DNA from 2 places in the Cellulosimicrobium sp. ES-005 genome. Region 1 is predicted to be linked to the other one. Evidence: predicted binding sites of a transcription regulator. Region 1 holds the regulator's gene; the other holds the start of a gene.
The links. The regulator LexA, encoded in region 1, represses DNA repair genes until DNA is damaged. The targets are predictions, from matches to a motif close to TCGAACANNTGTTCGA.

Region 2: uvrA (excinuclease ABC subunit UvrA) is a predicted target of LexA. The motif match lies at 2,749-2,764, and genes of this name have one in related genera.

The regions. Positions count from the first base shown of each region.
Region 1 is NZ_CP159290.1:2,432,400-2,436,597, forward strand. It holds gene nrdR (transcriptional regulator NrdR) at 1-240, opposite strand, end outside; gene ABRQ22_RS10670 (LysM peptidoglycan-binding domain-containing protein) at 669-1,031, opposite strand; gene lexA (transcriptional repressor LexA) at 1,365-2,099, shown strand; gene ABRQ22_RS10680 (L-lactate dehydrogenase) at 2,258-3,268, opposite strand; gene ABRQ22_RS10685 (ATP-dependent DNA helicase) at 3,315-4,198, opposite strand, start outside.
Region 2 is NZ_CP159290.1:1,929,952-1,934,149, forward strand. It holds gene ABRQ22_RS08375 (TerC family protein) at 1-379, shown strand, start outside; gene ABRQ22_RS08380 (protein kinase family protein) at 383-1,510, shown strand; gene ABRQ22_RS08385 (YciI family protein) at 1,573-1,872, opposite strand; gene ABRQ22_RS08390 (MBL fold metallo-hydrolase) at 1,966-2,673, opposite strand; gene uvrA (excinuclease ABC subunit UvrA) at 2,794-4,198, shown strand, end outside.

The sequences.
Region 1 (4,198 bases):
GTCGTCCTCGTTGACGGGTCGCCCCTGGCAGGCCTTGCGCACGCCGTTGACGATCTTCTCGCGCGAGAAGGGCTCCGTGACGCCGGAGCGCTTGACCACGGACAGGCTCGCGGTCTCGATCGTCGTGAAGCGGCGGTTGCACTCGGGGCACTGGCGGCGCCGACGGATCGACGCGCCGTCGTCCGAGGTGCGCGAGTCGACGACGCGGGAGTCCGCGTGGCGGCAGAACGGGCAGTGCATGGCGGGCTCCTCCGCGGGGTTCGCGCCGACAGGTCGGCGCGACGAACGTATGCCGTCGCGGCGGGACCGTGCAACACGCCTCCGACGCCGGCCGCTCGCGCCCGCCGCGTCGTCGGCGCGCAGACGGCCGCACCGGTGCTCGTGGACGGCAGAACGGGGGCGGTCGTGGTCGACCGCCCCCGTCGGGACGCCCCCGTCCCCATCTCGCGCGTGACTCGCCTCACGCGCGGCGACGTGCACAGGAGTCGCGGTGGACCGCGCGCTCCTCACCTCGTCCGCCCAGCCCCCCAGCCGGCGTTGTGAGGTGACACTAACTTAGGGCGACCTAAATGATGCCGCAACCCCTGCGCACCGCACGGGGCCCGGTTTCGCCCGTGTCCTGCGTCACAGCGCGCTCTCGCGTCCGCACCGAGGGCGCCCAGCCGGCCTCAGGCGGACGCCGGGAGGAGGATCTTCTGGCCGGCCTGGAGGCCCGAGGACGAGAGCCCGTTGAGCTCGGCGAGCCCGCTCACGACGTCGCGCAGGTCCTCTCCCGGCGCCGCCACCCCCTGCGCGAGCTCCCACAGCGTCTCCCCCGAGCTCACGACGTGCACCCGGACCTCCACGGGCTCGCCCGGGCCGCTCGCGACGGCGACGCCCACCCGCGCGGCCAGCAGCAGGACCACGGCGGCCAGGAGCACGAGGACCACGCGGCCCCGGCGCGTGAGCCGCAGCGGCCGCTCCTCCGCACGCCCCGTCGCCCCGCCCGCAGGGCCGAGAGGCCCGACCGTCGAGATCGCCATCGCATCCATGCCTGCTCCGTCCCGGCCCGCGGGCCCGATCGCCTTCCCCGGTCGATCGGACGCCGCGAGCCCTTCGCCTCCGCGCCGACCAGGTCGGTCGAACACGTGTACGTAGAACACCTGTACGAAGGTCTATCACGAACGACCGACAGAGTCGAGACATGCTCGAACAGGTGTTTGATTCGTGTCGCAACCTCCCCTAGCCTGGGGTCAGGTCGGTTCGCCGGACATGTCCGCTCGGACCCGGAGGGGCGACCGAGGTCCCGGAGCGCACGCCCCGGGGAGGGGAGGCCGCACGCCCGGGAGGCGTCGGCGGCCGCGACGGACGAAGGCGGAGCGACCATGGCGGGACGAGGCACGGACAGGGCACGGGGGCTCGCCGAGGTGCGGGAGCTCCCGGACGGGTCGGCGGGGGGTGACGGGCTCACGCCGCGCCAGCGCCTCGTGCTCGAGACCATCCGCGCGTGCGTCGAGCAGCGCGGCTACCCGCCGAGCATGCGGGAGATCGGCGAGGCCGTGGGCCTGACGAGCCCGTCGTCGGTGAAGCACCAGCTCACGACTCTCGAGCGCAAGGGCTTCCTGCGTCGCGACCCGAACCGCCCCCGCGCGATCGAGGTCGTCCAGCCGGACGACGCGCGCCGCGCCACCCCGCTCACGGCAGCGGGCTCCGCGCCCGAGCCCGCGTACGACGAGGCGCACCCGGCTCCGTCCTACGTCCCGGTCGTCGGCCGCATCGCCGCCGGCGGCCCGATCCTCGCAGAGCAGGTCGTCGAGGACGTCTTCCCGCTGCCTCGCCAGCTCGTCGGCGAGGGCGAGCTCTTCCTCCTGCGGGTGCAGGGCGACTCGATGGTCGACGCCGCGATCTGCGACGGCGACTGGGTCGTCGTCCGCCGCCAGCCCGTCGCGGAGAACGGCGAGATCGTCGCGGCGATGATCGACGGCGAGGCCACGGTGAAGTCCCTGCGCCGCGCGGACGGTCGCGTCTGGCTCATGCCGCACAACGCCGCGTACGACCCGATCCCTGGCGACGACGCCCAGGTCCTCGGCCGCGTCGTCTCCGTGCTGCGCAGCCTCTGAGCCGCACGGACCGTCCGTCGCCGCACCCTCCCGAGCGGTCCCTCGCGGGGCGGACGAGGCGGGCGCCGGCACGTCGCGGTCGGAAGCGCCGAGAGCCGGGTGGTCGTCGACCACCCGGCTCTCACACGCCGTTCCGGACCCGCCGGCGAACCGGTCGGTCAGAGACCGAAGCGCCGGGCGACGGCGTGCAGCGACTCGGCGGACGAGCGCAGCCCGGCGAGCTCCGCGTCGGACAGCGGGACCTCGACCCGCTCGGTGGCGCCACGCCGGTCGACGAGCGTCGGCAGCGAGAGGCACACGTCGTCGAGCCCGTACGCGCCGTCGAGCAGCGTCGAGACGGGCAGGATGCGGTGCTCGTCGTCGAGCACGGCCTCGATGATGCGCGTACCCGCGAGCCCCACGGCGTAGTTCGTCGCCCCCTTGCCCGCGATGATCCGGTAGGCCGACTGCACGACCTCGCGCGCGATGTCGTCGCGCACGTCCGCCGTGAGCGGACCGCGGCCGCCCAGGCCCGGCCACTCGAGGAGCGGGACGCCGCCGATGGTCGCCGAGCTCCACAGCGGGATCTCGCTGTCGCCGTGCTCGCCGGCGATGTACGCGTGGACGTTCTGCACCGCGACGCCGCAGTGCTGGGCCACGAGGAAGCGCAGCCGCGAGGAGTCGAGGACGGTCCCGCTGCCGAAGAGCTGCGAGGGCGGCAGCCCGGAGAACTTGAGCGCCGCGTAGGTGACGATGTCGACGGGGTTGGTCACCATGACGTAGACCGCGTCCGGGGCGACCTCCACGAGACCCGGCAGGATCGTCCGCATGAGGCCGATCGTGCCCTCGGCGAGGTCGAGCCGCGTCTGGCCCGGCTTCTGCTTCGCCCCGGCCGTCACGACGACCACGTCGGCCCCCGCGCACACCGCGACGTCGTCCGACCCCTCGACCCGGGCCATCGGCATGAACTGGATGCCGTGCTGGAGGTCCGCCACCTCCGCGTCGACCTTCGCCCGGTTCACGTCCAGGAGCGCCACGGTGCGCGCGGCCCCGCGCATGAGGGCCGCGTACGCCAGGGTCGACCCGACCGCACCCGCGCCGACGATCGCCAGCTTGGTCGTCCGCGCTCCCCCTCCCGGCCCACCCGTGCTCGCGTCGCCCGTGCCCTGCGGGGACGTGCTCGTCGTCATGTCGCCTCCGTGAAGTCGCTGGAATCGTGAAGACCGCGGAAAGGACTCAGCCTAGGGCGGCGAGGCGCCGGAGCGCACCGGTGGCGACGTCGCGGTCGGTCGTCTGCCAGAACCCCGGCATGGACCGCGTGAGGAACGTGCCGTAGCGCGCGGTCACGAGACGCGGGTCGAGGACCGCGACCACGCCTCGGTCCGTGGTGGACCGGACGAGCCGGCCGGCGCCCTGCGCGAGCAGGAGGGCGGCGTGCGTCGCGGAGACCTGCATGAAGCCGTTGCCGCCCGCCGCCTCGACCGCCCGCGCCCGGGCCGACTTCACCGGGTCGTCCGGACGCGGGAACGGGATCCGGTCGATGAGCACGAGCTGGCACGACGGCCCGGGCACGTCGACGCCCTGCCAGAGCGACAGCGTGCCGAACAGGCAGGTGGCCGGGTCGTCGGCGAACTCGCGCACGAGCGTCGGGAGCTGGTCGTCGCCCTGGCACAGGATCGGCACGTCGAGCCGCTCGCGCATCGCCTCCGCCGCGGCGACCGCCGCACGGCGCGACGAGAACAGGCCGAGCGTGCGCCCGCCGGCGGCCTCGACGAGGGCCGCGATCTCGTCGAGCTGGTGCTCCGTGGAGGCCTCACGGCCCGGCGTCGGGAGGGCCTTGGCGACGTAGAGGATGCCCTGCCGCGCGTAGTCGAACGGGCTGCCGACGTCGAGGCCGCGCCACCGTGGTCCGTCGGCGTCGCCGCCCTCGCCACCGCCCCCGAGCCCGAAGGTGCGCGCGACGGCGTCGAAGCTGCCGCCGAGCGCGAGCGTCGCGGACGTGAACACCCCGGTCCGCTCGGCGAGCAGGTGCGTACGGATGAGGCCCGCGACGCCCAGGGGGGCGGCGTGCAGGCGGCTCGCGCCCTCCCCGAACCGGTCGGCCGACCAGCCGCCCTCGC
Region 2 (4,198 bases), 500 kb from region 1:
CGAGCGCCTCGTCTACCTGCCGATCGGTCTGGCGGTGATCCTCGGGTTCATCGGCGTGAAGCTGATCCTCGAGGCGCTGCACGAGAACACGCTGCCGTTCATCAACGGCGGGGAGCACCTCGACGCCGTCCCGACGGTCCCGATCTGGCTGTCGCTGGTCGTGATCATCGGCGCGCTCGCCGTCACGACGGTCGCGAGCCTCCTGCGCACGCGGGCGCTGCACGCCCAGGACGACTCCGAGGTGGCCGCGACGAGCGGCGCTGCCGCTGTCGTGGAGGACGCGGTCCAGGAGCCCGAGGGCGAGTCGGTGGACGGGGGCGCGCCGGTCGGCGAGACACCGCCGTGGGGCACGGGCCCGCAGGACGGCACCGGGCGATAGCGCGTGCCCGACGAGCCGCGGAGCGAGACGGTGCCGGCCCGGACCGACGGGTCCCGCGCTGCCCGCCTGGCCCGGCACGCGGCGGTCAGCACGGCGCTGTCGCTGCACAGCGACCGCCGGCTCCGCGAGCTCGTGGACGCCGCCCCGCGGGTCGGTGCGGGCATCGGCGGCGAGACGTCGTCGCTCGACGTCGACGGCATTCCGGTGTTCGTCAAGCGGGTGCGCCTGAGCGACCTCGAGCGCCGGGCGGACAACGTCCGCTCCACGGCGAACCTGTTCGACCTCCCCACCTTCTGCCACTACGGGGTCGGCACCATCGGCGCCCCGGGCTTCGGTGCCTGGCGGGAGCTGGCCGTGCACGTCATGACGACGGGCTGGGTGAACGCCGGGGAGCACGAGGGCTTTCCCCTGATGCATCACTGGCGAGTGCTGCCCGACGGGGGCCGGCCCCTGCCCGACGAGCTGGCCGACGTCGATCGCGCCGTCGAGTACTGGGGCGGCGGCACGGCGGTGCGCCGCCGGATCGAGGCCCTGCGGGACTCCTCGGCGAGCATCGTGCTGTTCCTGGAACACGTCCCGCAGACGCTGCACGACTGGCTCGGCGTCCAGGTCGGGGCCGGCGGCGAGACCGCCGAGCGGGCCTGTGCGCTCGTGGAGGACGGGCTGCGCGACGGGATCGCGTTCATGAGGTCACGTGGCCTGCTGCACTTCGACGCGCACTTCGAGAACGTCCTGACCGACGGCGAGCGGCTCTACTTCGCCGACTTCGGCCTCGCCATCTCCTCGGGTTTCGACCTCTCGCCCGAGGAGGTCGACTTCGTCGCCGCGCACCAGGACTACGACGACTGCTACGGCGTCACGCACCTGGTGAGCTGGCTGGCCGTCGCCCTGTTCGGGTGCGGGCCCGAGGAGCGCCGTGCGCTGGTGCGCTCCTGGGCTCAGGGCAGCCCGCCGACCGACGTCTCGGCGGGGGTCGCCGCGACGCTGGTACGACACGCCCCGGTCGCGGCGGTGGTGGGGGACTTCTACCGCGCGTTCCAGCGGGAGAGCCGTGCGACGCCGTACCCCTGGGAGGCGGTCGACCGGCTCGGTCGCGCCGACCGCGGGCCCGGCCGGGCCGGCGCTCGGTAGACCGACCCCGAAGACGGCTCGCCGTCGCGCAGGCGGGATCGCTCCGGGCGGGCCGTGCCTCGTCAGGCGCGGTCGGCCCAGTCGCCGATGACCGGGGCCCACGGGCGCACCGTGCGTTCGGCGACGAGGCCGGCGCGTCCGAACGGGTCCTCGTCGAGGACCGCGGCGACGGCGTCGGGTGTCTCTCCGTCGAGGACGAGCAGCGCCCCGGCGGGAGCTCCCTCGTGCGCGGGCAGCGGGCCGGACGCCAGGAGCGTGCCCCGGGCGTAGAGGTCGCCCAGGAAGGCGCGGTGCTCCGGACGCAGGGCGTCGAGCTCGGGGGCGCGGTCGGCGTAGACGTAGGTGACGGCGTGGATCGGCATGCCGTGAGTGAACCAGACCCGCCCGACGGCGCGCGGTCGGGGTCCGCGCCTCGGTCGTCACCGCGGTGGCGACCCGGGCTGGTCAGCCCTCCGCTACCAGCCGCGCTCGCGCCACTCGTCGAGGTGCGGTCGCTCGGCGCCGAGGGTCGTGTCCGCGCCGTGGCCGGGGTAGACCCACGTCGCGTCGTCGTACCGGTCGAAGACGCGCTCCGTGACGTCCGCGAGGAGCCGCTCGAAGCGCGCGGGGTCGTGCCCCGTGCTCCCGACCCCGCCCGGGAACAGCGAGTCGCCCGTGAACAGGTGCACCCGGCCCGCGACGGCCTCCGGCGCGCGCACCTCGGCGGGCTCGCGATAGGCGAGCGCGACCGACCCCGGCGTGTGGCCCCGCAGCGCGACGACCTCGAGCACGACGTCCCCGGCGCGGACGAGGTCCCCGTGGCGGAGGCGCCGCACCACGTGCACGTCGGCGGCCTCCGCGACGGCGTCGGCGTCGGGACCACCGACGGCCGTCGTCGCCCCCGTGACGGCGACGATCGACGCGAGGGCGCGCAGGTGGTCCGGGTGGCGGTGCGTCGTGACGACGACGTCGAGGCGCGCGGTCGGCGACCCCTCGCGGACGAGCGCGAGGACGTCGTCGGGCGCGTCGGCCGCGTCGATCAGGACCTGGGCGCCCGTGCGCCGGCACGTGAGGAGGTAGACGTCGTTCGCGAGCGGCCCGACGGCGAGCTTGCGGATCTCGACCTCGTCGAGACGGCGCACGTCGGCGGGCCCGCCCACCACAACCTGTCCCGTGTACGTCATGCGGTCAGTCTGCCTCGCCCGCCGGGCGCGGGCGGGCCACGGTGAGCGTCCGTCGGAGGACGCGCGAAGGTGACGTCGAACACCTGTGCGAATGTGGGTGGTCGGTCGTACGATGCTGCGGTGAGCAATCGCCTCGTCATCTCCGGTGCCCGCGAGCACAACCTCCGCAACGTCGACCTCGACCTCCCGCGGGACAAGCTCATCGTCTTCACGGGGCTCTCCGGCTCGGGCAAGTCCTCGCTCGCGTTCGACACCATCTTCGCGGAGGGGCAGCGCCGCTACGTCGAGTCGCTGTCGGCGTACGCGCGCCAGTTCCTCGGGCAGATGGACAAGCCCGACGTCGACTTCATCGAGGGCCTGTCGCCCGCGGTGTCGATCGACCAGAAGTCCACGAACCGCAACCCGCGCTCGACCGTCGGCACGATCACCGAGGTCTACGACTACCTCCGCCTGCTCTTCTCGCGCGCCGGGACGCAGCACTGCCCCGTGTGCGGCGAGCGCGTGACCGCGCAGACCCCGCAGCAGATCGTGGACCGTCTCCTCGAGCTGCCGGAGGGCACGCGGTACCAGGTGCTCGCGCCGGTGGTGCGCGGGCGCAAGGGCGAGTACTCCGAGCTCTTCAAGGAGCTCCAGACCAAGGGCTTCGCGCGCGCCCGCGTCGACGGCGAGGTACGCACGCTCACCGACGTCCCGGCGCTCGAGAAGAAGCTCAAGCACGACATCGAGGTCGTCGTCGACCGCCTCGTGGCACGCGAGGGCGTGCAGCGCCGGCTCACCGACTCGGTCGAGACCGCGCTCGGGCTCGCGGGCGGGCTCGTCGTCGTCGAGCTTGTCGACGCGGACGCGGACGACCCGGCGCGCGAGCGCCGCTTCTCCGAGAAGCGCGCGTGCCCCAACGACCACGAGCTCGCGCTGGACGAGATCGAGCCGCGCACGTTCTCCTTCAACGCGCCCTACGGCGCGTGCCCCGAGTGCACGGGCATCGGCTTCCGCCTCGAGGTCGACCCCGACCTCGTGGTGCCGGACGTCGAGAAGTCGCTGAGCGAGGGCGCGGTCGCGCCGTGGGCGCAGATCTCCTCGGAGTACTTCGAGCGGGTGCTCACGGCGCTCGCGGACGACCTCGGGTTCTCCATGGACACGCCGTGGCGGGCGCTGCCCGAGCGCGCGAAGAAGGCGGTCCTGCACGGGCAGAACCACCAGGTCCACGTCCGGTATAAGAACCGCTGGGGCCGCGAGCGGCAGTACTCGACCGGGTTCGAGGGCGTCATCACGTTCCTCGAGCGCCGGCACACCGAGACCGAGTCGGACTGGTCCAAGGAGAAGTACGAGGCCTTCATGCGCGAGGTCCCGTGCCCGGTGTGCCGGGGTGCGCGCCTCAAGCCCGAGGTCCTCGCCGTCAAGGTCGGCGGCAAGTCGATCTGGGACGTGTGCCGTCTCCCGCTGCGCGAGGCCGCGGCGTTCCTCGGCTCGCTCGAGCTCGGCGCGCGCGAGCGCGCCATCGCGACGGAGGTCCTCAAGGAGATCG